Regions from separate parts of the Propionispora hippei DSM 15287 genome, predicted to be linked through region 1. Evidence: riboswitches for the same ligand, from Rfam matches in the RefSeq annotation. Region 1 holds a riboswitch; each other region holds the start of a gene.
The links. Region 1 has a riboswitch for thiamine pyrophosphate ahead of cytX (putative hydroxymethylpyrimidine transporter CytX). Riboswitches for the same ligand answer to the same signal wherever they lie in the genome.
Positions count from the first base shown of each region.

Region 2: linked by a shared signal. The riboswitch ahead of thiW (energy coupling factor transporter S component ThiW) and the one ahead of cytX (putative hydroxymethylpyrimidine transporter CytX) in region 1 are both predicted to bind thiamine pyrophosphate.
Region 3: linked by a shared signal. The riboswitch ahead of thiS (sulfur carrier protein ThiS) and the one ahead of cytX (putative hydroxymethylpyrimidine transporter CytX) in region 1 are both predicted to bind thiamine pyrophosphate.

Region 1 is NZ_FQZD01000036.1:67-7,870, reverse strand. Features, by position in the region: gene F3H20_RS15770 (aminotransferase class I/II-fold pyridoxal phosphate-dependent enzyme) at 1-789, shown strand, start outside; gene F3H20_RS19995 (hypothetical protein) at 852-1,010, opposite strand; gene F3H20_RS15765 (hypothetical protein) at 1,455-1,769, shown strand; gene cytX (putative hydroxymethylpyrimidine transporter CytX) at 1,798-3,012, opposite strand; TPP riboswitch at 3,208-3,317, opposite strand; gene dxs (1-deoxy-D-xylulose-5-phosphate synthase) at 3,360-5,249, opposite strand; gene F3H20_RS19990 (hypothetical protein) at 5,724-5,897, shown strand; gene F3H20_RS15750 (aldo/keto reductase) at 6,192-7,313, opposite strand; partial or broken gene F3H20_RS15745 (helix-turn-helix domain-containing protein) at 7,637-7,804, shown strand, end outside.
Region 2 is NZ_FQZD01000016.1:32,300-44,142, reverse strand. Features, by position in the region: gene F3H20_RS10890 (EamA family transporter) at 1-75, opposite strand, end outside; gene F3H20_RS10885 ((deoxy)nucleoside triphosphate pyrophosphohydrolase) at 126-524, opposite strand; gene thiM (hydroxyethylthiazole kinase) at 578-1,408, opposite strand; gene thiW (energy coupling factor transporter S component ThiW) at 1,395-1,922, opposite strand; TPP riboswitch at 2,265-2,373, opposite strand; gene mrdA (penicillin-binding protein 2) at 2,429-4,276, opposite strand; gene F3H20_RS10865 (threonine aldolase family protein) at 4,487-5,521, opposite strand; gene F3H20_RS19910 (hypothetical protein) at 5,881-6,057, opposite strand; gene F3H20_RS10860 (hypothetical protein) at 6,105-6,617, opposite strand; gene F3H20_RS10855 (hypothetical protein) at 6,902-7,513, shown strand; gene F3H20_RS10850 (sodium:solute symporter family protein) at 7,555-8,970, opposite strand; gene F3H20_RS10845 (ketose-bisphosphate aldolase) at 9,500-10,369, opposite strand; gene F3H20_RS10840 (class II fructose-bisphosphate aldolase) at 10,387-11,238, opposite strand; gene F3H20_RS10835 (PTS fructose transporter subunit IIC) at 11,258-11,843, opposite strand, start outside.
Region 3 is NZ_FQZD01000038.1:14,038-25,880, reverse strand. Features, by position in the region: gene thiH (2-iminoacetate synthase ThiH) at 1-514, opposite strand, end outside; gene F3H20_RS16235 (thiazole synthase) at 560-1,330, opposite strand; gene thiS (sulfur carrier protein ThiS) at 1,334-1,534, opposite strand; TPP riboswitch at 1,644-1,753, opposite strand; gene F3H20_RS16225 (sulfate adenylyltransferase subunit 1) at 1,831-3,546, opposite strand; gene cysD (sulfate adenylyltransferase subunit CysD) at 3,561-4,361, opposite strand; gene F3H20_RS16215 (4Fe-4S dicluster domain-containing protein) at 4,372-4,686, opposite strand; gene F3H20_RS16210 (adenylyl-sulfate reductase subunit alpha) at 4,667-6,358, opposite strand; gene F3H20_RS16205 (ABC transporter permease) at 6,552-7,346, opposite strand; gene F3H20_RS16200 (ABC transporter ATP-binding protein) at 7,258-8,097, opposite strand; gene F3H20_RS16195 (aliphatic sulfonate ABC transporter substrate-binding protein) at 8,192-9,232, opposite strand; gene panD (aspartate 1-decarboxylase) at 9,579-9,962, opposite strand; gene panC (pantoate--beta-alanine ligase) at 9,953-10,810, opposite strand; gene panB (3-methyl-2-oxobutanoate hydroxymethyltransferase) at 10,826-11,662, opposite strand; gene F3H20_RS16175 (Rossmann-like and DUF2520 domain-containing protein) at 11,652-11,843, opposite strand, start outside.

The DNA of each region.
Region 1 (7,804 bases):
TACAAGGCCTGCGTCACCCTGGCCGGTGGCATTCCGGTACCTGTATCGACCACTCTGGAAACAGAATTCCGGGTGACCGTGGAGCAACTGGAAAGCCGGGTCACCCCCCGTACCAAACTATTAATTATCGGCTATCCCAACAATCCCACCGGTGCCGTTATGCCCCGGGAGGAGCTTGAAAAAATCGCCGGTTTTGCCAAAAAGCACGATCTCATTGTTGTTTCCGACGAAATCTACGGTAAGCTGACCTATGACGGCCAACACACCTGTTTTGCTTCCCTGCCGGATATGAAAGACCGTACCATTTTGCTGGATGGTTTTTCTAAGGCCTACGCCATGACCGGCTGGCGCATCGGCTATGCTATGGGCAACCCCGATTTTATTGCGGCCATGACTAAAATTCATCAGTATACCATGCTTTGCGCGCCGATAACCGCCCAGATCGCCGCTATTGAAGCCCTGCGGCGCGGCGAAAAGGCTGTACAGCAGATGGTCGGCGAGTACAACTTCCGCCGGCGACTCATGCTGGACGGTCTGCACAACGCCGGTTTAGCCTGTTTTGAGCCTAAGGGCGCCTTTTACATCTTTCCTTCTATTAAGGAGACCGGCTTGTCGTCCTTGGCTTTTGCCGAACAATTGTTGAAAGCAGAGAAAGTGGCTTTAGTCCCCGGCGATGCCTTCGGCATCTGCGGCGAAGGCTTTGTCCGCTGTTCCTACGCCACCTCCAGCGACAATCTGGCCGAGGCTCTGGAGCGCATTGCCTGTTTCGTCAAGCGGCTATCCCGCTAGAAATATAAAAAGACCGTGAAGACAGGCGTTCCTGCCTTCACGGTCTTTTCCGTTTATAAAAACTACTCCTTGACCTTGTTATATAACGCAATAAAATAGAACACAATGGCAATGATACCGGCAATCTGGATAAAGGTTAAATTATGAATGTCCAAAATAGCAATCCATGCCACAAACAGCACCGATAAGATTTTATCTTTTGTCGAAAGCTTTTTAAACAAACGCTTGCTTCCCCCTTTTGCTCTAGCTGCTATTATCATACCACAGATTGTCTAAAAATTCTAACCCAAATGGAATAACCCCGCAGCCGGCCGGGGCTGCGGGGTCGAAAAAATAAAGAAATGAAATCAGGGAGAAAACATCTCTTTATTTGTCCCGGTATCTCCGAGATATTTTTAGTATACCCCTTTTTTCTTTGAATTCCGTTTAGCTTGAAACTATTTTTGCTGTTTTTTCTTACGGCGCATTTTCAAACTAAACGGAATATCCAGGGCGAGTGATTTTTGCGCCAAACGAGTTATACCCTAAAGGGCACGCGAACTTTTGCAGGAATAGTGGTCCTATTGCAAATTTTTTAATGAAGTATGGCACAGATAGCGCTGTCAGGGGCCGTTTCATATAGTTTTGAAAACACGTCCGGCAATCAAACGGAAGGTTTTTTTCCGGTGCCGGCGAATTGTACAGGATATGACAGAAAGGACAAAGCGATGATCTACACAATTACCTTTTCCATTGGCTCCCAGCAGCCTGATTATGACCGTCTTACCGCCGCACTCCGCGCCTTGGGTGATGCCATACCGGCCTTGCCGTCCGTGTGGCTGCTGGACAGCCCCTATGACGCCAACCAGATTTTCGAGGCCATCGGCCGCTATCTGGCTCACGAGGACCGGCTGTTTGTCGCCGAAATTACCGACAACAGCATGGGCTGGATTGAGGAGCCGGCCAGTTATTGGCTGTCGCAAAAATTCGGACTCTATTAAAAAACATTGTTTCTTCCAAACAGGCCGGTTATCTGCCGGCCTGTTTTTGCTGTCCTCCCACTTGGCGCACCAGCTTAAGCAATATGGCTGAGATAACCATGACCGGTATGGTCGCGCCGGCGATAAAATCAACCTCCAGCATTTGATAATACAGCCAAACCCCAATACCCCAAACGGCCAACGCCGGCCAGTCAACCAAGAGACCTGCTGTCACCTGCCGGCGGCCGTGCCAGAAATAATCGCTGAACAGAACAGCAAACAGCGGTGCAAAAACTGAGCCAATGGCCAGCAAAAAGTCCTGATAAAGTTCCATATCCACCGCAAGCGCCAGTGCCGTACCAATTGCCGTCAGTACTAACGCCATCCATTTTTCATTCCAGGCCGGCACCAGATTGGCAAAACTGACGCCGGCGGAATAGGCATCCATAAACGTAGTCGTCACAGTGGCCAGCACAATAATGCCCAGGGCGCCAAAGCCCAGACCGGCGGCCAGCATCATGGCCGACGGATCGGCACTGCCGCTCACCAGCGCCGCCCCCAGGCCGATAATATACATCCAGCAGCTGCCAATAAAATAGCCGGCCCAACTGCCCCACACGGCACCCTGGCGGCTTTGGGCAAAACGGGTGTAGTCGGCGATCAGCGGCAGCCAGGATAACGGCATAACCACGCTCAGCTCCAACGCCCCGCCAAAAGATATGCCGCCAACCGCCTCTTTGGTCAAAGCGCCGGTATCATGAAAGACTACCTGGCTCAACAGCGCCGTTACGCCCAGCAGTAATACCACTGCAGCCATATTCAGTTTTTTCCAGCCTCCTTCGCGGCCCAGCGCAATCCATAGAGCCACCAGCGCGCCAATAAAAAGACTCCATACTTGCAGCTGGTCCCAGCCCCACAACAGCCTGGTCACATCATTGGCTGAACGGGCGGCTGAAATGATCATGACTGCCGTCCAACCCACCAGTTGCAAAATATTTAAAGCAGAAAAAAGATAAGAGCCATATACCCCAAAAGAAATTCGCGTAGAAAATAAAGCTGGAATTCCCTCGCGGGCACCAATGTAGCCGCCCAAGGCCAGCAGCGTCGTTCCGGCCAGATGACCGAGGATCACCGCCAGCAGCCCCTGCTTAAATCCCAGCGGCGCCAATAGTCCGCCGGTCATAATCTCAGCGATTGATACCGCCGCACCAAACCATAAAAATAAAAAATGACTTCCCCGTACCGTCCGGTTATTTTCCTGCATCTTAGTTCGTTCCTTTCCTAACAACCATTGATTTTCTTATCCTGGCTCCCATTAAAAGATTAGAAAGACTGCAAAGACCCCAAGCTTTTAGTGGAAGTTCAGTATTACATCCTACGGGATAAAAAAACTGCTTTCAATTCCCATCAGCCCAGTCAATAAAAAAAGCATCCTCACGGATGCTAACGGTTAAAAACAGGCCCTTCTATCCGTCATCCCTCCGCTGGCATTATCCAGATCAGGTTACAGGTCATAGACATATCGGGTCTATATCTCAGCCGGCCTTCCCAGCCCCCTGTGACAGGTATGTAATTGGTATCAGCGTATCACAGATTTATCAAAAGGTCAATTTATTCCGGAAAGAGCTGCCGCAAAAACCCTGCTGTCTGCCTGGCAATGCCGTTGGCGTCGAGACTATACTTTTTTAGCAGCAGGGCATGAGCGCCATGCTCAATAAACTCATCCGGCAGCCCCAGGCGCAGCACACGGCTACCCGCCAGCCCCTGGTCGCTAAGACATTCCAGAACGGCAGATCCAAAGCCGCCAGCCAGCACATTTTCCTCCACCGTAATCAACGGACCGGTTTCCGCTAACAGGTGAATAACTGACCGGTCCAGCGGTTTAACAAAGCGGGCATTGACTACCCCGGCGTCAATACCCTGTTCCTGCAATTGCGCGGCAGCTTGTTGGCAGGGGTTTACCATGGAGCCGATAGCAACCAGGTTAACATCCCGCCCCAGCCGTAATACTTCGGCCTGCCCGACAGGCAAAACCTGCAGCGGTTCACTCAAATCGACCCCGATCCCGATCCCGCTGCCTCGCGGGTAGCGCAGGGCTACCGGCCGATTTCCCTGCAGCGCCGTATACAGCATATGTCGCAGTTCCCCCTCGTCCTTCGGAGCCATGCAGATCAGATTGGGTATATGCCGGAGATAGGAATAATCAAACACACCGTGATGCGTCGGACCGTCTTCCCCTACCAGACCGGCCCGGTCAAGAGCTAGCACCACCGGCAGCTCCTGCAGACAGACATCGTGCAGCACCTGATCATAAGCCCGCTGGCCAAAGGTGGAATAAAGCGCAATGACCGGTTTCTTCCCCTCACAGGCCATCGCCGCCGCCATGGTCACCGCATGAGGTTCGGCAATACCTACATCAAAAAAACGGGCCGGGAAACGGCCGGCAAAAGCTTTTAGCCCCGTTCCTTCCGGCATAGCTGCCGTAATGGCGGCTATATTTTTATCGGCTTCCGCCAGGGTCAGCAAGGTGTCACCAAATACCCGGGTATAGGTGGGTGGTCCGTCCTTTTTGATAATCTCGCCGGTGGCCGCATGAAAAGGTCCTACCCCATGAAAGATATCGGCATTTCGTTCGGCTGGAGCATATCCTTTTCCCTTGCGGGTCAGCACATGGAGGACAACGGGGCCGCTCATTTGCTTTGCTTTTTCCAACAGTCCGGTCAGGTCGGCCAGGTCGTGTCCGTCGATCGGACCGAGATAGGTAAAACCCAACTCTTCAAACAGCATCCCCGGAATAAAGAAATGCCGCACACTGTCTTTCAGCCGCTCCGCCGTCTGAACCATCCGGTCACCGATCGAGGGAATACGCCGCAGCAAATGTTCAAGGTCTTGTTTGACCTTCGCATAACCGGGAGCCGTCCGTATTTTGGCAAGATAGCCGGACATGGCGCCTACATTCCTGGCAATGGACATCTCATTGTCATTCAGTACCACAATCAGTTTGGTGCCGATATGCCCGGCGTGATTCAAAGCTTCATAAGCTTGCCCGCCAGTCAACGACCCGTCGCCGATTACCGCCAACACGTGATTGTCCTGTCCCGACATATCCCGCGCCACCGCCATGCCGACAGCCGCCGAGATGGACGTACTGGCGTGGCCGGTGGCAAACGCGTCATGTTCGCTTTCACTGCGCTTCGGGAAGCCGCTGATACCGCCCATTTGCCGCAACTCATGCAAGGCACCGCCCCGCCCCGTCAATATTTTATGGACATAAGACTGGTGACCCACATCCCAGATCATTTTATCCTGTGGGCTGTCAAACACTTTATGCAAAGCCAGGGTAAGCTCCACCACCCCCAGATTGGGAGCCAGATGGCCGCCTGACCGGGCTACCGTTTCAATAATCAGGCTGCGGATTTCTCCCGCCAGCAAAGTAAGTTCGGCAAAAGTCAGCTTCTTAATATCTTGCGGACTGTTGACACGTTCTAAGAAAGTATGCAAAATTCGTTCTCCCTCCTGAAACTAATACCAGAATATAGTTCGCCATGTTGGAAGAAATCCCCTGCCATTTTGCACAAAAGTTCATTTTTGCTGCTCCGCCAACTTTGAAACTGGAAGCTGCGGCGAGGCAAAGTTTTGTCAGCCAAGACGCCTATATGTCGACTGACGACCACGCCGGCTGACGAAATTTTGACCGTCAGCAATTTCTGTTTACAAGGTTTATGGAGCACTAGAGATCTGTAAACTCTAAACCTATAGAATGAATTGCGAGAGATTTTTCGTCCTGCAAGACGGAGGAGGTGCGCATATCGGGAATACGCAAGCCGACGGCAACTAAGCAGGGCGGAAAGATCTCGTAAGAACACTAAGAATTAGGGATTACAGACTACCAGGTAACATAAAGAAATTTTACAGTTCACCTTCCCGCCGGCTCATCCGTATAATAAAGTAAAGACACAATAAGGGGTGGTCCTGTTGGTAATTGATTTTAATGAGCAAAAGTTCCGCAACGAAGTCAAGTCAATGGTTCGTCCTTTTGGCTTAAACAAACATCAAGTGGATGAAGTCATACGGCACGCTCTGGCGGCAGTTCGCCGGGCGAGCAAACCGGTTCGCGGCAATCCGGCAATTCCCGGCAAAGAAGAATGAAATAAAAAGAAACTCACCTTCCGGATTGGCAAGGTGAGTTTCCTCATGCTACATGTAAAGACACAGCCTATCTATTTATGGGAACTCAACAGGTCGACGTGTCATTATCGTTACAGCAGCAGCAAAACAACAACAAAATAATAATAATGATAATAAACCAGCTACCTCCTGGTCCAAAGCCACCATTTCCACCCCAACGCATGATTATAACCTCCTCATAGCTTAATACAGAATCTACTGTATCCTATGTCGGATGAACGTTAGAGGTTACTCTCCCGCCGAGAAAAATGAAAGTTATGCTTCAAAGACCCGGGCCACATCCTCCAGGCACTTGGTAATTTCAATATGCTGCGGGCAATGGCGCTCACATTGCCTGCAGGCAATACATTCCGAAGCCTTGCCATGGATTTTGGTGTAGTTATTGTAGTAGAGCTGCTGCAGGGAAAAGCCCTTGCTCACCGCTTGCTTTTCCGTATTGTACAGCGCAAAATACTTGGGAATCGCTATATTTTTCGGACATTCATCCACACAGTACTGGCAGGCGGTGCAGGGAATGGCAATCGCCTCATTAATAATCGTAACCGCCTGTTCGATGATAGCCTGCTCTGCCTGGCTAAGCGGCTGAAAGTCGCTCATGTACTCCGTATTGTCCAACAGCTGCTCCTTATCGGACATCCCGCTCAGTACCATCATAACCCCGTCCAGACTGGCAGCATACCGTACCGCCCAGGACGGAACCGATAAGTCCGGCCGGTACCCCTTGAACAGCGCTTCCGCTTTTTCCGCTACCTTGGCCAGCGCCCCGCCTTTGACAGGCTCCATCACAATAATCGGTTTATTGTGTTTGCGCGCCACTTCGTAGCACTTCCTGGACTGGATACTGTCATTATCCCAATCCAGGTAATTAATCTGCAGTTGCACAAAGTCCACTTCCGGATGGGCCGTCAGAATTTCGTCAAGCAAAGCAGCATTGTCATGATAGGAGAAACCGACTTTTCCGGCCTTGCCTTCCCGCTTCTTTTGCTGCACAAAGCCGAAGCTGTCCAATCGTTTGGCTGTTTCGTAATTGGTTACGCCCAGGTTGTGAATCAAATAATAATCGAAGTAATCAACACCGCATTTTTCTAATTGCTCATTAAAAATGCGCTCTTGATCTTCCTCGACTTTGAGAAACATCGTCGGCAATTTGCTGGCCACCGTAAATCGGTCGCGCGGATGGCGCTTGATCAAGGCTTCGCGCAAGGCGATTTCGCTCTTGCCGGAATGATACATATAGGCAGTATCAAAATAAGTAAAGCCTCTCTCCAGAAACAGATCGACCATCTGATTCAACTCGGGGAAATCAACACTGGTCGGATCATCCTGCTTAATCAGCGGCAATCGCATAAAGCCAAAGCCTAATTTTTTCGCTTCCATGTTATACCCCTCCATGTTGTTACGGAATGCTTAGGGAGTGTCTTCAAAAGACGCTGCCGGTGGATATTTTGATCATTTGAAGACACATCCTAACTAAATGCCGGAAAAGGGATGGCCTAATTCAGGCATTGTCTTACTCTTTTAAAACCTAGTTTAGCATCTGGAGTGAACTCCATGTCAAGCGGTTTTTACAAAAACGGCGGTAAAATGAAAAGGTAAGTTCTTGATTGCAGTAGTTAATTCGTGTTTGATGCTGTTAGTCTTGCACTACTTTTTGGTACAATGAATAGGCAGTGGATTCCTCCGCAACACAGGAGGTCATTATGGCTAACACGAAGTATGATGGCAAACACTTGTCAACGACCCAACGCATTAAGATTGAGAAAGGCTTATTGGACGGTGAATCTCTGGCTTCTATTGCCAGAAAAATCACTAAGCATCCCAGTACAGTGGCTAAGGAAATCAAGAAATATCGCTACTTTCCCGAGCGG
Region 2 (11,843 bases), on a different contig from region 1:
AATCTTGCCAAAAATAGCCACCAGCGCCGCCGTTACAGCCGATAGCAAGGAGAATACCAGCCATAAATAATCCAATTCACCTACTCCCTTTCTTTCCACTATACTATGCAATCGCGCAATATCCGTCAACTCTCCCCAGCGGACAATAGGTCTCTCACCTTCGCCGCTATCGGAATATCGGCCGGAGCAAATGGATAGCCGGTAATTGTGTTCCTATCAACCCAGGCAAGTCCGTCATGAACGGTCAGTCGCAAATTGCCGTTTTGCCAGGTGACGATATAGGCCATTAACCGGATGACGCCCCGACCGTAGTCGTAGATGCTTTCGGTCAAAAAATCTCCCACCGTGACTTCGATTTGAAGCTCCTCCCGGATTTCCCGTTGCAGACATTCCTGCGGTGTCTCCCCGTCTTCAATCTTGCCACCGGGAAACTCCCATAGATTCTCCAGCGCGTCACCTGTTCGCCGTTTAGCGATTAGGCACTTACCGTCCTTTAATAAAACAGCGGCCGTTACATGTCGCATGACCCAAGCTCCTTTAGACAATAATGATGATGACGGCGCGATATCCCTACCGGTTAGCAGACCGTCCACCTAATGGCTTTGCTAAATTCCTCGTCAGTCAGACTGTATATAGTATCCAGCAAATTGGCCCGGAACATGCCGGTGCCTTTCACCGGCAGGGAAAGTTCACCGCAGATGCCTAAAAACGCCGTCGCCAACACCGCGCCGGCCAAAATACGACCGGTTGAAATAAAGCTGGCCACCAGCACATTGAGCATACAGCCGGTTCCCGTGATCCTCGCCAGCATGTCACAGCCATTTTCCAGCAGGAAAACGGTCCGGCCATCGGTAATCACATCCACCCGGCCGGTTACGGTGATAACTGCGCCAGTGGCCAGTGAGAGCTCCCGCAGCCAGCGCAAGGTATCGGCCATATTATCCCCGGCCAGGCTGTCCTGTTCGCCAGCATCAATTCCCTGGGCATGACTTTCTCCTTTGCTAAGCGTCTTGATTTCCGACATGTTGCCTTTGATCACGTCAGGGCGGCATTCGGCAATAAACTCCCTGGCAAAGTCAAGACGCAGGCGGCTGCAGCCCACGCCGACCAGATCAAGCACCGAAGGCAGCTTCCGTTCGCCGGCCACTTTGCCGGATACACGCATAGCCGCCATGCGGCTGTCGGTTATATTGCCTAAATTGACCGCCAAGGCAGCTGCCGTCGCCGTAATGCCGGCCACTTCGGCCGGATGCTCCGCCATGATCGGCTTGGCCCCGACGGCCAGGACAGCATTGGCGCAGTCATTGATCGAGATGGGATTGGTAATGCAGTGAATGAGCGGCCTGCGTTCCTGCACCTCCCGCCGGACAGCCAGCAGTCCGGCAAGCGAGACATCAGCCTTTGTCATAGACCACCGCTCCTAACCGGTTCTGACATACTGCCAGCATACCCGTTTTTTTCAAAGCTGTCAAAAATACATAGGCAATCGAGCCGCCGATCAGCGTAGCTGCGGTAAAGAGCGGCAGATAAAAGGTCCAGGTCAGCCCTGCCTTGCCCCACAGAAAGGTCATCACCGGATAGGAAACAAGGGCACCGATTACGCCTGTGCCAAGCACCTCGCCAATAACAGCCCAGATCAGCCGTCCCTTAAAATACCGGTACAACAGACCTGACAGCAGGGCGCCAAATACCGCGCCGGTCAACGCCAATGGCGGGATGCCCATCAGCATCATCCGGATGATACCAATCAGTGTAGCGCACAGCAAAGAATACCAGGGTCCCAATAAAACAGAACATACGATATTGATCACATGGGCCATCGGGCACATCCCTTCAATCCGCAGGATAGGGGAAATTACCACGCCAATGGCCACCAGCATGGATAACATCACCATCTTTAAGAGTCCCTCATTTCGATTCATCAAAAACACCTCATCTGTAATCATCTATGGCAAGCATGTACATGCTTAATCCCTGTCAACAGGCTATGCCGGACAGGGATTAAATTACAGCAAGGTATATAAAACAAAACTACATAGCAGTCCCCCTCTGGCATAGCCATCAGACCGGTCGAGGCTCCAAAGCCTCCTCTCATCCCGAAACACGGGCTCCCTCGCTATGTAGCTGTCGTTTGCCATCCGGTGCAGGACGCTCCTCCTCCACCGAGTGCTCCATTCGGCAAGAACTAAACCTTGCCGCTGAAACCTACGAACAATAAAAAAAAGGATACACCTGCCGGCATATCCCTGCTCTAGCTATACATCATAGCAACACAATTCACATTCCTACGTTGGCATTATCCAAATCAGGTATATGGGTCAAAGTTCGATTACTTCCTCTCAGCCTGCTACACAAGCTCCCCGAAGAATATGTGGTTTTATTTATTATATCATACAGGCTCACTCTCGGTAAATATAAGAAGTACCTTTTATGGCTGCTTAGCACCGGCTTTTGCCGCCTGCTCCTCGGCATATAAATCTGCCGGATTCTTCTGGGAAGGAACATCGAAATAAGCCTCCAGCATTTTGCGGGCAATCGGCACGGCCGAATCGGCGCCAAAACCACCCTGCTCAATCAGAACAGCCACCACGATCTGCGGATCATCAAACGGCGCATAGGCCACAAACCAGCCATGATCATCGCCATGAGGATTTTCCGCCGTACCCGTTTTGCCGGCGATCGGAATGGGAAAGCCGGCGAAGGTAGACGCCGCCGTACCACCGGGCAAAGCGACATCCCGGAGAGCGCTCCGGATGAGATTAAGTGTTTTAGCCGATATATTGATCGTTCCCACTTCCTCCGGCTGAAAGGTCTGAATGATTTTTCCGTCGGGACTGGCAATTTTACTGACAAGGTAGGGGCGGTAACGATGTCCGCCGTTAGCTATCTGAGCCATAACATTGGCCACCTGCAGCGGCGTCGCCAGTTGGAATCCCTGCCCGATAGCGGCGTCAAAGGTTTCCGACAGGTACCAGTCTTCGTCGTACACTTTCATTTTATACTTTTTATTTGCCACCAGACCGTTCGATTCACCCGGCAGCTTGATGCCGGTGTATTCACCAAGACCGAACATTCTTGCATACTTTTCCAGATTGTCGATGCCCAGCCGGTTGCCCATTTCATAAAAATACACATTATCCGATTTGGACAACGCCTCGCGGAAATCGATCAGGCCCAGCGCTTCATTCTGCGCGTTTCCCTTGGGAATAATCCAGTGCTTGCCTGTATCGAGAATCTTTTCTTCCGGCGTCACCTTACCCAGTTCCAACGCTGCCGTGCCTGTCACAATTTTAAAGGTAGAACCCGGCGGATATTCACCGGCAATCACCCGGTTCTGCATGGGATTGAACGGATTATCGTTGATTATCTTCCAGTCTTTTTCCGAGATGCCGCCATTAAACAGGTTGGGATTAAAGGCCGGCCGGCTGACCATCGCCAGCACCTCACCGGTCTTAGGGTTGATCGCCACGGCGGCGCCGGCTTTCGCTTTGCTGTTGCCCAGCTTGTTTTGCAAATAGGTAAGCTGCCTGTCCATCGCCTCTTCCGTAGCCTTCTGGACGCGATAATCAATGGTAAGCCACAGGTCATTGCCGGGAACCGGCTCCTTCCGACCAAGTCGCTGGATGGGGCGCCCGGTCACATCCACTTCGACCTGCTCACCGCCGTCCACACCGCGCAGTGTCTTGTCATAGACCTGCTCCAGACCGGACTTGCCCAGAATGTCACCACTTTTATAACCGTCGGCTTTCCCTTTTTCCAGTTCGTTGTCGTTGATTTCCCCTACGTAGCCGAACATATGAGCGCCAAGGTCATTATATATATAGCTGCGCACCGCCTGGATCGCCAGTACCACGCCAGGCAGATCGCTTTTGTGTTCTTCGATCCTGGCCACAATGTCCTGCCCCACATCGTTTTTCACGATAACCGGATTTAACGGATTTTCCTCCTTTTTAACTTTGCTGTTGATCTCCTCCGGCTTAATCTTGAGGATGTCAGCCAACCTAACAATAACCTCCTGTGAAACCGGTCCGTCAATCGGCATCAGGGACACCGAAAAACCGGGCCGGTTGTTCACCAGTGGCGTTCCGTTGCGGTCATAGAAGGTTCCCCGCGGCGCCGTAACGGTAATCAGGCGAATGCGATTTTGCTCGGCCAAAGTGTGAAAGTAATCACCCTTTATGATCTGAAGGTAAGCTAATCTGCCCATAAGCGCCAAAATAACTATAATGACAATAAACCCTAACACATCCACCCGGTTTTTCGACCTGCTTACCATCGTAAAGCCTCTCTTTTCTATGTAGAATTCGACTCTATACCAGTCTATCAAATTTACATAATCAGTTCAATGTAAAAGTTTTTACAGGCTTTTCACTGCAACCGGTTCGATGACTAATCACGCAAAAAGCAGAAAAGGGTACTCTACTTTTCACGTAAAGTCCCTCGCGATTCCCTGCTACCTTGCCAAATCATATTGCTTTACATTGCCCTATAGCGCCTGAATATCCTTGACCAACCGATCCACGTGTTCCTTCTTGGTGGCCCAACTGGTACAGAACCGCACCACACTGTGAGTGGCTCCCGCCTTTTCCCAGAAAGAATAGGCGTAGGTTTCGCCCAGTTTTTTTAATACTTCATCAGGCAAAATAGGAAATTGCTGATTGGTAGTAGAAGCATAGCGGAAAGAAAATCCTTGGGCCGTGAAAGCTTCCCGGATACGCATCGCCATGGCTACGGCATGCCCGGCAATTTCAAAATACAGACCGTCCTCAAACAGCGTTTCAAACTGAATGCCCAGCAAACGTCCCTTGGCCAGCATCCCGCCATGCTGCTTGATCATGTAACGAAAATCCCGCCGCAAAGCCTCCTGTGTGATCACCACAGCTTCTCCCATCAGAGCTCCGACTTTCGTTCCCCCGATATAAAAAACATCGCAGAGACGGGCAATATCGGTTAGGGACAAGTCGTTGTCCGGAGCCGTCAAACCGTATCCCAGCCGGGCGCCGTCCAACATCAGAGGCAGCCCGCATTCCCGGCAAACAGCGCTTAACGCCTCCAGTTCGTCCTTACGATATGTAGTACCGTTCTCAGTAGGATGGGATATATACACCATGCCGGGCTGTACCATATGTTCATGGGAAGCATCGGCCCAATGAGCCCGGTATAACTCTTTTACCTGTTCGGCCCGGATTTTCCCGTCTCGGCTGGGCAGGGTAAGCACCTTATGACCGGCCGCTTCGATGGCGCCGGTCTCATGGACGGCGATGTGGCCGCTTTCGGCTGTCACCGCTCCCTGATAAGAACGCAGAATCGAGGCAATGATGGTGGCATTGGTCTGTGTGCCGCCGACCAAAAAATGAACCTCGGCGTCCATCGCCTGACAAGCTTTTTTTATATAATTCCGGGCTGCTTCGCAGTGCTGATCCAAGCCATAGCCCGGCGTCTGCTCCTCATTGGTTTCCAGCAGTCGCTGCAAAATTCTGGGGTGAGCGCCTTCGGTATAATCGCTTTCAAATCGTATCATAATCGTGATCCCTCTCCTTTGTTTCGTCAATGCAGCATCTTGCTTATCATCAGGGTAGCAGAATTCAAGTTTTTTAGCAATAAACACCATCTGAGAAAACAACAAAAATCAGTCCCTTTTCCGGTAAATAAGCTAAATCTCTCACTACCTCGGGCTCTTAATAGATTCTGTTCCGCACCAAGGAAACTAGGAGCGGAAAGCTTCCGGCATTGCCGGGTAAAAATAAAGAACCCTATTCTTTCGAATAGGGAAATCAAGCCCGGATGGAAGGAGAAACCCCAAAGAGCCTCTCTCCCAATACGGGGATTATTTTTTTGCTTAATTAGACTGACCGACTCCAACGCCTATCAAAAAAGCCGCTACTTCCCGCAACGCCTGCTCATGACGCTGTTTTTCCCGTTCCTGCCGTTCATGACATTCTCTGTCGCTTTCATGGGGGCGCCGCTTCGTTTCTCTTTTATGACGTTCATTTTCTTCCCATTCTCTCCGGTCATGCTCACGCTGCCGGTCCGAATCACCGCCATGAGGACGGTCAATACGAATGGTCTGCTGCTTTTTGTTAAATCACTTCACAAATAAACGGTTATTTTTCCTCATCCCGCTTTTCTTCCGGCAGCGTTTTCGCGGCAACCGGCAGTAAGACATTTGCTTGCGGGTCCCGGTAAAAAATCCAGGCTGCCACAGAATACCACACTAAAAAAGTCAACAGAGCAAAATAACGGTAACTGCCGATATACGTAAATAATCCATAGGCTTCCAGTACCAGTCCCACAATATAATCCAGGCCGGTAAAAGCCAGCAAATAGGGAATCAAAAAAGCTCTGCGCCGGGGCATCAAATAGAAAAAAACAGCAAAAGAAAATGACCAGGCAATCGGTGTCCAGGCCGGTATCAGCCCCATAACACTGAACGGTCCCATATTGGTATATTTCAATAAATTCATATAGCTTGAAGCGGAGGCGATAAGCCCATGAACAAAGCCGCCAAGCACGATGCCATATAAAAGATAACGCTTATATTGCGCCTTGGGTACCAGCAGAAAAAACACAGCTCCTACAATAAAGGTAAACAGCATAAATATATAGCTCTTATCCACAAACAAACCTTCTTTCTCCAAAATTTTACGTTTTTATTTAGTATGCCTTCTTTAGCGGCAACTGTATACAATCAACAAACAAGGCAACCTTCCTGCTAAAACAAAGTCCTGCAGCATAGCCAGCACACCGACCGGCTATTGCTGCAGGAAGCCGAACTTAGCCTATGCCATGTTTCCAAAAATTTCACTCAATTATACCGTCATCGGAATGAAAAGGGCAGGAGTCTGGAAAACAAACAGCGAAAATTCAAGCTATCCATTATCATTAACAACGGAGTGATGTTATGAAGCTCATAACTGCTTTAGTGTTTTTATTATGTATCCCGCTGCTTTGTTTTGCCGAACCCCATTACATTACCGCTACCGGTACTTACCTCATGGGCGATGGAGAAACGCCGGCTGCCGCTCAGGACAAAGCCTTGCTCAACGCCAAACGGGGGGCCATCGAACAGGCCGGCATCTATATTGAAAGCTTCAGCCAAACGGAAAACCTCCAGCTTACCAAAGACGAAGTCACAACCTTGTCCGCCGGGCTGCTGCAGGTCACCTCGTCAAAAGTACAGCGCACCTTAACCAGCGACGGTGCCTTGTCCTTTACCGCTGAGATCACCGGTCTGGTCACGACGGACGACATCGCAACCCTGCGTCTCCGCTTAAAAGAACTTCAATCCCCCCCGGCTTCCCCTGCCACTCAACCGGTTATCGATCCGGTCTCCAAAAAAATGCCCGACGGCAGCGAGGTCAACTACAATCCGCTGTTAGATCAATTGACTATTTTTAAAAACGGGCGGCAAACTATGGTTTACGCCAAGGTTCGCGGCTTTGTGCAGGCTAACGATACACACGTCATTCATCTGCTGGAATCGCTGGGAGTCAACTGGAAATCCCTTCTATAATAAAAATCCGTACCGCCAAACGGCAGGTACGGATTTTTCGTTTACGAACGACAGTGCGCCTTACCGGCAGACCCGTGTCCGGCCTGCCACCGCTTGCTAATCAGTCCGGCCAGAATGATGCCGGCACTCACCGCAAGCCCGATAAACAGCGGGTCAATTGGTACGGGAAATACCGTAGCCGCCAGGATAGCGGCCAGCGTACTGATTGCCATCGAAGCAAGAGCCCAACTTCCCGGCAGCCTGCCGGGAGCGAAGATCGCCAGCGTAAGCGGCAAAAATACTCCGCCGCCCCGCAGCGCCATGGACAGGTAATTCCAAAGCAGTACCTGCGACTGCAAATGAGCCACGGCAATCAGACAGGCCAGACCCATGACCAGCAAAATGATACCCCGGTTTATCCACAATAATGTTTGACTGCTTTTTACCTGAAACAGCTCGGCGCAAATATCCCGCGAAAGCATGGTGCCAATACCCAACGTTAGCCCGGCAATTGATCCGATAAGCGAAAGTAAAATACCGGCAAGCCCGATACCGCCCAGCCAGGCCGGCTGATATTGCAGCAAATAACCCGGCAGCACCAGAATCGGCAGCATAGCAGGATGGGTTGCATGCATAAACATGCCGATGGCAATGGACGGCAATCCCACCGGTATGACGATCAACGCCGCAACAAACGCTCCCGCTGCTGCCGTCCGTGAATCGGCGGCGGAAAAAATGGACTGAATATAAGTTTGAGTACACATAATGCCGACAATCAGAGAAAAAAGATTGCCCAGCCCCGCCCAGAAGCCATGTCCCCACAGGCTAAGCCAGGGAAAGTCCGGAAACTGCAGCGCAAAAGCAGGCATTTCCCTTAAAGCCAGCCAGGCCGTGCCGCCGGCTGCCAGTAAGGTAAGCCAGATAATCACCATTTTCAACATACCGGCTACGCCGGCGCTTTTTATGCCGCCAAAAAAAACATAGGCAGCCACCAGCAGCATAAGCAGTAAGGCCGCCGGCCAGGGTCCGAGATGAAACAAGGCTGCAATCAGTTGAATTCCCGGCAGGCAGCTTGCCACAGCACTAAGCAAGATGCCCAGGGAGGAAATCACACTGACCAAAGGACCGGCCGTTTTGCCGTAATTTGCCACCAGATATTGCGGAATGGTCTCCAGACCGGTACGGCGCAGCGGCCGGGCATAAAACAAACCCATAATAATGAAACCAATGCCGGAACCTAAGGTAAACCACCAGGCGGAAAGCCCCAGCGAATAGGCCATTTGCGCCGTTCCTACCGTGGCACCGCCGCCAATTACCGTACCGGCTATGCTGCCTGCCACCAGAGCCGTACCGGCAGAGCGTCCGCCCAGACTGTAGCCTTCCGCCGAAGTCACTGTCCGGGCCGAATACAAACCGCTGCCGATTACCAGCAAAATTGTCAACGTCAGGCCAATGATATGACCAAGGGTAAGTTCCATAACCAAGCCCCCAACCCGGCTAATGGTCCGCTAATTTGCTGGACCGCTAGTGTCTTGGCAAAGTTATGAATTAGAATTATACAGTATAGATTTTTCTGCAATGCAAGGCGGAGGAGACGCGCATATCGGCCATATGTAAGCCAACGACAACACAGCAGTGCGGAAAAAGATAGGCTGTATAAACTAAGATTTAACTTGGTCAAGACACTAGTACCTCGTCAATCCTAAAGCCAAGGTACCAGATACCTTTTAAGTAAAATTATAACAAAGACCAGGCAATATGAAAAACTCCGTTCTAGCCGTTTTACCGCTCATTCCCGGCTTAAACGGCAAGCAGGGACATAAGCAGGCACAGACTTAATGATCGGCTGGCTAACGCCCAAATACCCCTTTAAAACGGCAAAGTTCTCAGCAGCCACGGGTTGGCTGCTGAGAACTTTGCTCGGTTGCCTTACTCCCCTACCGGCATACTCCGGCAGGGAAGGACTTTTACTTTATGCTGCCATGTTACATACAGCATACTCTTCGCTTAATTTTCCTGATAACAGCTTGCTTTACCGGCATCATTAAACAAATCAATTTTTTGATAAACCACCTGTTTCATAGCCTCAATACAAGGTGGATAAATGGCGTTTGGTTCACGGATAACCGGGTCCTGCAGCACTTCCCGGCATTTCTTGTAAAAAGCGTCCTTGATATCACTGGATATATTGATTTTCGATATCCCCAGTCTTACCGCCTCGGCGATTTCACTATCGGCATTAGCCGAGCCACCGTGCAGAACCAAGGGTATATCCACAATCGCTCTGATTTCCTGCAGCAAATCCATTCTCAATTTTGGCTGCATATTTTTCGGATAAATGCCGTGCGATGTACCGATGGCAATCGCCAGCGTGTCCACGCCGGTTCTGGCAACAAATTCTTTGACAGTGGCCGGATCGGTATAAATAATTTGCTCCGTACCGCCTTCACCACCGTTGCCGGTCGTTCCGATCGTCCCCAGTTCGGCTTCTACAGAAACATGGGCAGCCTGCGCCACTTCGATCACTTTTCTGGTGATTGCCACATTCTCTTCAAACGATAGCAGCGAGGCATCAATCATCACGGAAGTAAAGCCACAGCGAATAGCCCGGACAATCTGCTCAAAGCTCCCGCCATGATCCAGATGAATTACGGCCGGTATGCGGCTATGGATAATTTCTTCCCGCACACTGGCAATAAAGCTGTCTTCCACAAACGATAATTCATCGGGATGAATGGCGATGATCACCGGCGCCTGTTTTTCCCGGCACCCATCCATAACGCCTCTTAGCAGCATATTGCTGCTGACATTAAAAGCAGGTACGGCAAACTGATATTTTTGCGCCACCGACAATAATTCCTTCATATTCATTAGCATAATCCCTGTTATCTCCTTTAGTTTTTATTATATGATCCCGACAACCGTATATAGTGCCGGACAATCTCCATACTGTCCGTTTCCACCCGCTCGACCAGATCATAATAGTTAATGTCAGGATTTTCTTGCAGTCTGTTTTTTACGGCAGCCACATTGGCATTCATAAAATCGCAGCCTACATTAATCTTATTGATTCCATCCTTGACCGCCTGGCGGATATTCTTCTCGCCGGAACCGGAACCGCCATGCAGTACCAGCGGCAGCCCGGTCATCGCTTTAATCTGCCGCAGCCGTTCAAAATCAAATGCTGGAATCATATCAGCGGGATAATTGCCGTGAGAAGAACCGATGGACACAGCCAGCGCATCAATACCCGTTTCCCTGGCAAACCGCACGGCCTCATCCGGGTCGGTATACATGGAATGCTCGGTAAACTCCGCTCCTTCCGTAGCACCAATGCAGCCAATTTCGCCTTCCACACTCACTCCTTTGGGGTGGGCGAAATTAACAATCTCCCTTGTCATCGCAATATTTCCGTCCAGACCAAACCGCGAGCCGTCGACCATGACGGAAGAAAACCCGTCGTCAATTGCCTTTTTTAACAGCAAAACCTCCTGCCCGTGATCAAAATTCAGCGCAATCTTAACTTTGGACCGATTGGCCAATACCTTCACCATCGGTGTGATCAGTTCGCTGTCACAATGCTGTATCAGATGATCCTGATACAGATTAATAATGATTGGCGCATTTTCACTCTCCGCCGCCCGGATAACTGTCCTGGCGGTCTCCAGATTAAAGCAGTTAATCGCCATAACCGCATAAGCCCCGGCATGCGCCTTCTGCAGCATATCCTTCATGGAAACATACATAGCTTACACTCCCTGTAGGTTATTTTACAATAATCCCCGACAAATCCACCTCTTCCTCCAAATCCTCTGCCAGACCTATTTCCTGCTCCTGAGGAGCATCCTTTTTTAAAGCGACTAAGAGCAACGCCGTAACCAGGCTGCCAACTGCTAAAGCAATCAGGAAGCCCAGCGGATTATGCATGGCCGGAACAATGAACATCCCGCCGGAAGGAACCGGTGAACCTACGTCCAGCAGCATAATCAAAATACCACCGATAGCCGCGCCAAAGGAGCAGGAGAAAATAACGCGAATAGGATCGACTGCGGCGATGGGAATGACGCCTTCTGTAATCATGCAAATTCCCATGGGAAAGGCTATTTTGATATTGTCGGCTTCACTTTTGCTATATCTTGATTTCTTAATCAGCCAGGATAAGGTCACACCAAACGGTGGGATCATGGAGGCACAGATTTTTATTGCTTCCGGTCCGTAGATTTTATCAATTAATAGTCCGTCGGCAAACAAAGAAGCCACTTTATTTACCGGACCGCCAAAATCAAAGGCGGCCATGGCCCCCATAATAGCGCCGAATACTGCTTTGGAACCGCCTTGCATACTATCCAGC
Region 3 (11,843 bases), on a different contig from region 1:
CTGCGGCCAACTGTTCGTATTCCTCACAAGTCAGGGCGTAGATTTCCATGCTGATGGAAGAAAAATAGTCTTTCAATACTTTCACGCAATCCGCAATATAGGTTACCGGCGATTCTTTAGTGCAATCACCCGTCAAAATAATAATGTGCTTCAAGCCGGTCCGGGCAATGGCTTCGGCCTCTGTCGCCACCTCATTCAGCGAAAGCTTTTTCCGGTGCAAAATATTCTTCGTATTAAATCCACAGTATAAGCACTGATTGGTACAATAATTGGACAAGTACAGCGGCGTATACAAAAGCATGGTCTTGCCAAAATGCTGGATGGTCAGCCTGCTGGCTTTTTGCGCCATGCTTTCCAGAAATCCTTCCGCCTGGGGCGACAACAGGGTTAGATAATCCAGGACCTGCAGCCGCTCCTTATGCAGCACCTGCTCCACATTGGCTGCCGTGAGCCGCGAAAAATATCCGTCAAAATCAAAGCAGTCATACCGTTTCAGTTCCCCATAGAAACTCATAGGCTCTCCTCCTGACAAAGCTTGGGCTAAATGATGCTGATCAAACTACTCCTGTAAAAACCCGGTCAGCGGCGAAGAAGCGGTCCCTTCACGGCGGATAGCGCCAGGTCGGGCCAAATACCCCTTGCGGCCTGCTTCCACGGCCTGCCTGAACGCACTGCCCATCAAAACAGGCTCTCCGGCGGTGGCAATGGCAGTATTAACAAGAACGGCAGCCGCGCCCAGTTCCATGGCCTCGGCTGCTTCCGAGGGACGGCCCAGTCCGGCATCGACAATCACAGGCACCGGTAGCTCTTCGATCAAAATCCTGATTAGTTCCTTCGTCTTTAAGCCGCGGTTGCTGCCGATAGGCGCTCCTAAAGGCATTACGGCTGCCGCCCCGGCTTCAACCATCCGTTTGGCGGCCGCCAAATCGGGTGACATGTAGGGCAGGACGATAAAGCCCTCAGCCGCTAAAGTCTCTGTCGTCTTGATGGTTTCATAATTGTCCGGCAGCAAATACCGGTTATCGGCAATCACTTCCACCTTGATCCAGTTTCCATAGCCGGCGGCCTGCGCCAGACGGGCAATGCGAACAGCCTCGGCGGCATTTCTCGCACCGGAAGTATTTGGCATGATGATACAGCCCTGAGGAATATAGGACGCCACATTTTCTTCCGGATATTGCAGATCAATCCGCCGTAAGGCGACAGTCACCACCTGTGCGCCGCAGGCAGCGACCACCTCAGGAATAACAGCATTAGCCGAAAACTTTCCTGTTCCCAAAAACAACCGGCTCTGTAATAATTGTCCGCCGATTTCCAATACATCCTTCATCGTTCAGCCTCCCCCCACAAAAGTAATGATTTCCAGTTTGTCATTCTCCTGCATACTTAGCGACGGCCAGCTATCTGATGCGACAACGGCCCCATTGAATTCAATGACAATCGTGGCCGGATTCAACTGACGGCTTTCTATGAAGTCACTGATCGTCATTGGCGCAGTAAGAACGAACGGTTTTCCGTTAACTGTAATCTGCAACCTATTCACCTCCCGGAATGATGTGCAAACTGCCCCGGACAGAATATGTTGCCGACAACGCAGGCAGGCATAAACAAAAAACGCGCTACCGGAACGATAGCGCGTCATGCATAACCAATTCATACACTTCCTACGCGGGCATTATCCCGATCAGGTTTAGAGGTAAGGTGCTTACTAGTCCACTCTCAGCCCATAACATGAGCTCCCTCGGCAATTTTATGAAATTATAATTTGATTGTAACCCCTCCGCCCTCTGCCGTCAATAACGGGACCAAAATAATTGTGCCAAAATATAATTAAATATGGTATTCAACTTCCAGCGTCTGCCGGGACGGCAGGAAACGGACTTCCCGGAACTTGCCGAAGGAAAGCCACTTATTCACCACAGCACCGGACGGACCGCCTGCAGCGGCGTATTCCTGCCGAAATAAGGCCAGATCTTCGACCGACGCCACCCGGACATAAAAGCCCTGCGGATTGAGGACAGGCACCCCGCTATAGGTATATTCCGCCAACGACACCAGCGTCTGCAGCTTGGCATTGCGCACCTTAGCGGCCAGGCCCCCGCTGGCATCCATCAAATCAAAGTCCTGCGGATATTCATAGCTGTCTCCTGTAATCGGCAGTACATCGCCCACATGGAAGTTATGGGCTTTACGCGGCAAACGTTCCAGCCGATTTTCCGAGAGAATATAATAGTATTCATCAAAGCAGCCGACGATCAATTCCTTATCCTGTTTTACCAACGAGCTTCCTGCCTTGAGGCCCTCCACCAAACCGGATACAATTCCGCCGCCGCATGTCTCGTAGCCGTCAACCAGCACAAACCGCCCGGTGACCGGATTGTTCCGGAATTCGTCAAAACAGATTTCCCGCTTCGTCCGGATAATCACTTCCGCCACATCGTTGGTATTCACCTGACCGGCGTCTTCCGTAGCTGCCAGCGTTGTAGCATCAACTACTTTGGTAATGGAATATATCTCGCACTCCACCTCCTGGGTGACTAGCTTCAGCTTATATTCCTGTCCCTTTTGCAAAGGCCTTTTGCCCATCCAGAAAATATTGGCCTTAAAGGTATTGGCAATAAGCGGAATATCCTCCTTATGAACAATCATTTCACCGCGCTGGTTAAAAAACTCATCTTCCACAGTGATCCCTACCGACATGCCGGCCTGGGAATGCTTGGTCTTATCCCGCTCCGCCCAGTACTCGATGGTTTTGATCCGGGTCGTTTTACGGCCGGGAACGACAACAATTTCATCGCCTTCCCGCAAGGTCCCCGCTTCAATCCGCCCGGCAATAATGCGCCGGTGATCAAACTTGTAAACATCCTGGATGGGAAACCGCAGCGCTTTGTCTTCCAGTCCGCGATCCTTTTCAAACAAATCCAGGGCAGTCAACAGTGGCTCTCCCTTGTACCAGGACATTTTTTCCGAATGCAGCGTAATATTCTCACCCCAAAACGCCGATACGGGAATGTATTTCAAGGGATATACCTGAAGGTTACCCAAAAATTCATGCATTTCCTTTTTGATCTGATGATAAATGGCTTCCGAATAGCCGATCAAGTCCATTTTATTGATCAGCACATATACTTTTTGAATGCCCAGCAGGGACAGAATATAGCCATGACGCTTGGATTGCTCCTGAATGCCTTCATTAGCGTCTACAATCAGCAGCGCCGCTTCGGCGTTGGCTGCGCCGGAAATCATATTCTTTAAAAATTCCTTATGCCCCGGTGCATCAATAATGACATAATCCCGCTGTTCGGTATGAAATTGCAATTGCGTGGTATCTATGGTAATGCCCTGTTTTTGCTCTTCTTCAAAGGCATCCAGCAAATAGGCGTATTCAAAAGGCTTCCCCTTTTCCTGAGAAATCCGCTTCACCCGTTCAATCGCGCCTTCGGGCAGGGATTTGGTATCATACAGCAACCGGCCAATGACGGTTGACTTTCCATGATCGACATGTCCCACTACGACGATGTTCAATGATTCTCTGGCAGCTACCATCCGTTTTCTCTCCTTTACATATAACCGTCTTTGCGCAGCTTCTGCATGGCGTAGGAATCCTCCTGATCCTGCGCCCGGCCAGCCCGCTCGCTCACCGTAGTGTGCTTCAGTTCTTCAATAATTTGCGCTACCGTCACTGCCTGGGAATCAATCTGTCCGGTACAGGGAGCACAGCCTAAACTGCGGTAGCGCTTGCCGTTTCTGGCAAAATACAAATCGACCAAGGGGATATTTTCCCGTTCAATATAGGCCCAAATATCAATTTCATTCCAGTGGAGAATAGGATGCACCCGGATATGATTTCCTTTGGGAAAATCGGTTTTAAACTGATCCCATAATTCGGGAGCCTGGTTGGTATAATCCCATTCCGAATCCTTATTTCGTTCGCTGAACACTCTTTCTTTGGACCGGGACCCTTCTTCATCCCGGCGGATGCCCAGAATCAGCCCTTCAAAGGAATACTGGGTCACAACCTGCTGCAGTCCGTCGGTTTTTAGCGCCTTGCAGCAAACCAGCCGTCCCTTATCCGGCCCCATACCGTCCCGCAGCGCCTCCTCGTTCGTGTGCACAATCAAATCCAATTGATATTCTTTGGCTATCCGGTCACGATAGGCAATCATCTCCGGTATTTTATAGGTTGTATCTACGTGAATAAACGGGAAAGGCGAATGACCAAAAAAAGCTTTTTTCGCCAACCACAATAACACGGTCGAATCTTTGCCGATGGACCACAACATACCCAATTTGCCAAACTTTTTATAGGCTTCCCGCAAAATATAAATGCTCTGTGCCTCTAAACTATCCAAATGATCCATAACTGCCTCCTTAATACGCATTTGCCTTATGTTTATCAATGGTAATCACCGTTTCCGCACCATCCGGGCCTACCATAACCCAATGGAGATAATTCTTTTCCCATCGGGTGTAGAGGTAACCGCCGCGGCCGCCGATATCCGCCCCCAGATAAAATTGAATGGCGGCAACCGGACATTCCTTGACGCAGGAAGTACAGCCCCAGCAATCCTGAGGATAGCGGATTTCGCTTTTCCTCTGTTCATCAGCATACAGCAGGCTGCCCGGACACACCTGGCGGCAACCGCCGCAGCCGATACAGTTATCTTTATTGATCCGTATGCTCATAGATCTCATCCTTCTCGACAATATTCCGCAGCACAATGCGCACTTTGCCTGCTTCCTGGCGGGAATTCACATATTTCAGCCAGTGTTCGTCATCCTGGCAGGGATAATCGGCGTTTTCCTGAAAAGCGCGCCAGCGTGTCTCTTGCCGTGCCGCCAAATGAGCAATCAGTGTTTTGCATACATACAGACGGTCAAGCAGTTCATGGATATGCATTAGTTGATGCATGTCGCCGGCACTAAGCTGCCTTGCCAGGACCAGTAACTCTTCAATACGACCTTGGGCCACCCGCAGTTTTTCCCGGTTATATACATATCCCGCCGTAATCCCGCCGGCATATTCATCCATGGTTTTCTGCATGGCTTCTTCCAGTTGTTCCGTTTGATATAAGCCGACCGACCGGGTTAAGCAAGCAAGAATTTTTTCCTGTTCCCCGTCAATCTCCGCCAAATCGGCGACAGGAGCCGGTTTGTCCTGAATATCCTCCAGGACGGCTAAAGCGGCGATTTCGGCTTCCGCCAGACAACCTGTCACATATTTTTGCGGACTGCCGCCGGCCACATCGCCGGCAGCGTACAATCCCGGCAGCGTTGTCCGGCGCCGCGTATCCACCCAATAACCGCTGCCGGTGTGTCCACCGACAATATAAGGCTCCGTCCCTTCAATCTCCACATGCTCCACGGCCGGCCCCCGGCCGCTCTCCTGCCAGCGCAACGTTTGCGAAGGCGCCATATTTAAATAAGCCTTATACAGCTCCTGCTCCTGTTCGGCAGTAATACCCGCCGTTTTCAAATAGCAGGGACCCCGGCCCTGTTGATTTTCCTGCACGGTCGAATACAGCCTGAGCGATGTGTTGGGAACGCCGTACTGCTTTTCATATTCCTCACCCCGGCTGTTGATTTGCGGCGCCCAAACGCCTTGGGCAATTGTCCCGGTGGGTGCAATGGTGTCTTTACAGCGCAGCGCAATAAAGCGCATCTCAAAGGTGGTCATCTCCGCGCCCTTACGAATCCCCATCGCATAGCCGGCTCCCGTATTAAACGGGGAGTACCACATCTTGTGGCGGGAAAAGCCGGGATTATTGGGTCTGTATAACCCGGCAGCGCCGCCGGTGGTACAGATAACTGCCTTGGCGTAAACGGCATAGAAAACAGGCTCGGTAATCGAAAACCCGTACGCTCCGGTGACCACACCATTATCCACTATATAATCGGTTACGCAAAACCGGTTTAAAACAGTAACGCCAGGCGATGCCGCCACGGCTTCGGCCAACAGCACCTTGATATTTTCGCCGTTGATCTTAATGTTGCGGTTGCCGCGGGCCATATATTTTCCGTCCCGGTCTTTCAGAATGACCAGACCCAGTTTCTCCAGCTTTGCCGTAACAGCGTTGAGCCGCTTGGACATGGAGTATACCAGATCCTCCCTGATGACTTTAGCCGCATCCTGCCTGACATAGTCAAGATAACTTTCCGGGCTTTGTCCTTCCACAATATAAGCATTCAGGGCATTGACGCCGGCCGCCAGACAGCCGCTGCGCTTAATATTGGCCTTTTCGGCAATCAGAACGTTGACGGCCGGCCGCTCGGCCATGGTCAATGCGGCAAAACAACCTGCCGTTCCGCCGCCAACCACCAATACATCGGTATGTAGCACCTTTGTCTCCAGCTTCATACTTCCTGGTCCTCTCTTTTGGTATATGTTAGGGAACCACTGGTTTATTCACACTGCACAGCCTGGCGGATCTTTCTCCGTCTGGCTGCGTCAGCAAAACTTTGAAATAGGGACCGCTATTCCCGCGATTTACTTCCTTGCCAGCCGAAAAAATCTCTCGTCAGGCTGACATGCTCATTAAACCAGCGGTTCCCTAAGCTTTATTTAGTCCCCATCTTTGGCGGACATTGTTTTCCAAGCGGCCGAAAATCAGTTTGTCGACGGCAACGCCTAAAATAATAATGACCAGCATAACCGCCATTACCTGGCTGATATCGGCCAAATCCCGTCCAACCATCAACACCTGGCCCAGTCCCTTGGTGGCCGACATCATTTCACCGGCCATCAGCGCCCGCCAGGCGAATGACCAGCCCTGCTTCAAACCGGAAATCAGACTGGGCAGACTGGCCGGAATAGTTACATACCTGTAGCTGGTAAAGCCCTTGGCGCCCATGGTTTTGGCGGCTCTCAAATAGAGCGGGTTGATGTTCTTTATGCCTGATTCGATGGACATGGCAACAGCAAAGGTAGAACCTATGGCTATGACAAAAATAATGGCGCTTTCGTTAAGTCCATACCACAAAATAGCAAACGGCAGCCAGCAAATGCTTGGCAGCGTTTGCATACCTAAAATAAGAGGGCTAAGATTCTCATCCAGATACTTAAACCGGACCACCAGCAGACCGATCACAATTCCCAGCGCCATGGACAGCAAATAGCCGATAAAAATTCGCTTGGCGCTGGCCAGCACGGCAATCCCCAGACTATTGTCGCCAATCAGGCCGGCCAGCGTTTTCAGAACATCCACCGGCGAAGGGAAAATATAAGGTTTCCAAACGTGTAATATATCTACGCCCAGCTTATAAGCCGATTCCCATATTGCTATCAGAATCAGGTAAAATAGTATCTTTTTTAATATTCCAGTCACTGTCGAATTCAGCTTTGGCAACCTTCTCCACCTCCTCTTTGAGTTCCCGGAGAATATCTGTCACAAAGTAGGAAACATCCAGGCTTTCCGGCAGCCGCGGCCGGGCCAGCTGAATGTGGAATTCTTTTTTTATCCGGCCCGGATTAGCCGACATGACCACTACCCGGTCGGCGAGCACTACAGCTTCTTCCACATTATGCGTAACAAACAGAATGGTTTTTTTCGTCTCCCACCAGATACGCTGCAGTTCGGCCTGCAGAATATTTTTGGTCTGGCTGTCCAGAGCGGCAAAGGGTTCATCCATTAACAATACTTTCGAGTCGAGCGTTAAGGCCCTGGCCAGGGCAACCCGCTGCTTCATACCGCCTGATAATTCATGGACAAAACAATCCTGAAACCTGGTGAGGTGCACCATTTTCAAATATTTGACCGCCGTTTCGCGCCGTACCTGTTTCGGCACACCGGCCAGTTTCATCCCGAATTCCACATTGTCAATGACCCGCAGCCAGGGGAACAGTGCCGCTTCCTGAAACATGACGGCCCGGTCGGGACCGGCGCCTTGAATTTCCTTACCTTGCAGCAGCACGTTTCCCGCCGTTGCCGCTTCCAGTCCGGCGATAATATTAAGCAAGGTCGATTTACCGCAGCCTGACGGTCCCAACAGGCAGATAAACTCGCCTTCTTTGAACTCCAGATTAATATCGTCTAACGTATGAACGGTCTTATGATCCGTAACAAACTGTTTGTTGATATGGTTAATGACAACACTCACTGTTTCACCTCTTCCCACTGCCTTAGAAGGAACCACTGATTTATTCACACTGCACAGCCTGGCAGACTCATTAAGTCAGCGGTTGCCCCGGTGATTATTCCTCTACTGTCGGCAGCCCTTTTTCTTTTAACACTTTATTCAGGATGGTAAAGTTAAACAAATTTTTCAAATCCGGTTCTTCCTTGACAAAACCGGCCGCCGCGGAAAGCTTGCTAAACCCGATGACCGACTCTTTCTGAGGATCGTAGGTTACGGTTAAGCGCTTAAACGAATCGGCCAACAGGTCTTTGCCCAGCGGTTTCTGCGTAATCGCTTTAATCTGGTCATTCAGCGTTTCCTGGGCCTGAGCCTGATTTTCATTAATATACGACGTCAATTCCACATGGGTCCGCAGGAACTTTTCCACCAAATCAGGATGTTCCTTGATAAAGGAAGTCCTGGCAATGACTACAGCCGTAGTATACTTGCCATTTCGCCAAACTTGTTTTTCATCCAGCACCAGATTGGCCTTTACTTCTTTAATCAGGCGGGTGCCCCAGGGTTCAGGCACCAGTGCCGCATCAACCGCGCCCTGATCCAGCAGCGTTTTAATATCCGGATTGTCGGCTTGACGAATCTCAACTGTTCCGCCTTTGGTGGTGTCCTGCAAGCCATTTTCCAAAAGAATATTGCGCAAAGATAAGTCCTGGGTATTACCAAATTGCGGCACCGCAATTCTTTTGCCGCTAAGCTCTTTTAAATCTTTAATAATCAGTCCGCTGCGTGAAACCAGCACGGAACCGGCATCTGTTGCTCCGGCGATAATTTGCAAATCTCCCTTGGATTTAACATAGCCGGTAATGGCAGGTCCTGGTCCGATATAACCGATATCCACTTCACCGGCAAATAAGGCCTCTATCTCCGAAGGGCCGGCGTTAAATATTTTCCATTCCACCTGATTGCCTTCACCCAAGGCTTTCTCAAAACGGCCCTCGCCTTTGCCAACCAGCCCCTGTGAATGGGTGATATTAGGAAATAAAGCAATCCGGACTTTAACATTCTTGCTTTCCGAGGCTTGCTGCGAGGAGCAGCCTGACAAACCAAGCACCATGCCGGCTAAGACTCCCGCGATGATTCCCACTTTTGCAAACTTCATGTTTTATCCTCCCTTTTTTGTTCTGACCTGCTGTGGTCCACCAACTTTGAAATTACAATTCCTTTACGGACCTTTTTTCATAAGGTCTCGTTGTCGTCGACTTACCTATGTTCATATCGACAAAAATAAAAAAGGCTAAAGAATGCTTAAAAAAACATTCTTTAGCCTTTGGTTATCCAATCGGCCTGTATGATTCAGTTTTTCCTATCCTACCACAATAAACGCCTCTTTAGCTACAAAGTCAGCGTGATATACAGTCAAAATATATGAGTAAATCATAATATACTTTGGGCGTTCCGTCAATTCCTTTTTCCATAGGAAAACCGGATATTTGTCCAAAACCACATCAGCCGGTAGTCCCGTGAACTTCTCCGTGGCGAACCTCCACAAGCCGGTTATTGCCATCTACCATAACCACAGCAGGTGAGAAACTATGAAATTCAGCCTCACTCATCATGGCGTAGGCGATAATAATGACCTTGTCCCCCGGCTGTACCAAACGGGCTGCTGCGCCATTCAGGCAAATGACACCCGAATCCCGGGGGCCCTTGATTATATAGGTTTCCAGCCGGCTGCCGTTATTATTGTTGACGATTTGCACCTTTTCATTGGGATACATCCCGGCTGCTTCCAGCAGCGCCTCGTCAATCGTAACGCTCCCCATATACTGCAAATTAGCTTCCGTTACCGTAGCGCAATGAATTTTTGCTTTCAATGATGTTAAAAACATGCCTTAGCCTCCAAAATACAATTATCAATCAACCGGGTTCTACCGATTTTAACAGCCAGGGCCAATAGCGCCCTGCCACTTAGTCTGTCGATATCCTCCAGGCCGGGATAGCCATACAGCTCGACATAGTCGACAGTGGCCAGCGGCTGTGCCGCAATTTCTTCTGTGACCAGTTCCCTCAATACCGCCACATCGCATTCTCCGGCCGCTACCGCCTGCTGCGCCTTGGCCAGACTGCGGGAAAGCACCAGGGCGGCCTGTCGTTCCTCTGGCGACAGGTATACATTGCGGGAGCTTTTTGCCAAACCGTCCGCCTCGCGGACAATGGGCACTACTTCCAACGAAACATCCATATTCAAATCCTGAACCATTCGCTGCAACACCAGTACCTGCTGGGCATCCTTCTGTCCGAAAAAGGCCTTGTCGGGCTGAACAATGTGGAATAATTTATTAACTACCGTTGTCACTCCCTGAAAATGACCCGGCCGGGAACGACCGCACAGTTTTTCCGTAATCCCCTCCACCCGGACGTACGTGCTGAAACCTGTAGGATACATTTCCGCCACCGACGGGTGAAAAATAGCAGCCACACCGGCAGCGGCGGCTTTTTCACTGTCACTGGCCAAATCACGGGGATAGGCGGCAAAATCCTCTTTCGGCCCAAACTGGATCGGATTGACAAAGATACTGGCCACAACCACATCACAGGCCGCACAGGCCTGCCGCATCAACGTAAGATGCCCCTCATGCAGGGCTCCCATGGTCGGCACCAGACCAACCGTCTTGCCGGCCGCCCAGGCCTGTCTGACAAATTGTCGCATATCTGCAATTGATTCTATAATAAGCATGCTGCATCACTCCTATTAATAAAGCTTTTCCAATTCTACCTCAGCGAGCTGGAAACTGTGTTCCGGCCCGGGAAACTGTTTTTCTCCAATCTCCCGGATATAGGCCGTAACCGACTCGCTAATCATTCGCTCCAGATTGGCATATTTCTTGACAAACCTCGGTGTAAAGCCTGAGCACATTCCCAATAAATCATTGATAACCAGCACTTGTCCGTCACAACCGGCACCGGCGCCAATACCAATCGTCGCAATCTGCAAAGCTTGAGTCACTTTTTGGGCCAGAGCTTCCGGAATGCATTCCATAACCAGAGCAAAGGCTCCCGCCTTTTCCAGTACCCGTGCATCATTGAGCAGCTTTTGCGCGGCGGCCTGGCTCTTCCCCTGGACCTTAAAACCGCCCAACTGGTGCACCGACTGCGGGGTTAGACCGATATGGGCAATCACCGGAATACCGGCCCGAACAATGGCACTGACAACCTCGGCCATCTCCTCGCCGCCTTCCACTTTTACCGCCTGGGCTCCCGTCTCCTTCATAATCCGTCCGGCATTAGTCACCGCAGCCTCGACGGTCACCTGATAGGACATAAACGGCATGTCGACGACAACCAAAGCCCGTTTGGCGCCGCGGCAGACAGCCTTGCCATGGTGGATCATATCCTCCATAGTTACCGGCAAAGTAGAGTCATAGCCAAGCACCACATTGCCCAGCGAGTCGCCGACCAGCAGCATATCAACACCGGCCCGGTCCAAGGTGACGGCCATGCTGTAATCATAGGCTGTCAACATGGAAATGGCCTGTCCCGCCAGTTTCCGTTCCCGGATCACGCTTACTGTTATCTTTTTATCGCTCATTTTCATTCCTCCCGTTACTGTTCAACAATGTTATTAATTCGTTTCTCGCGTCCTCACTAAAACCTGCCTGTCTTTCAGCTATCTGTACGGTATACAGGCCCAAGGCCCGATATAAGAGCAATCTGTCTATATCTCCCGCCGCCTGCAGTGCCTCCATATGCCGGCGCACCGTAGCGGCATC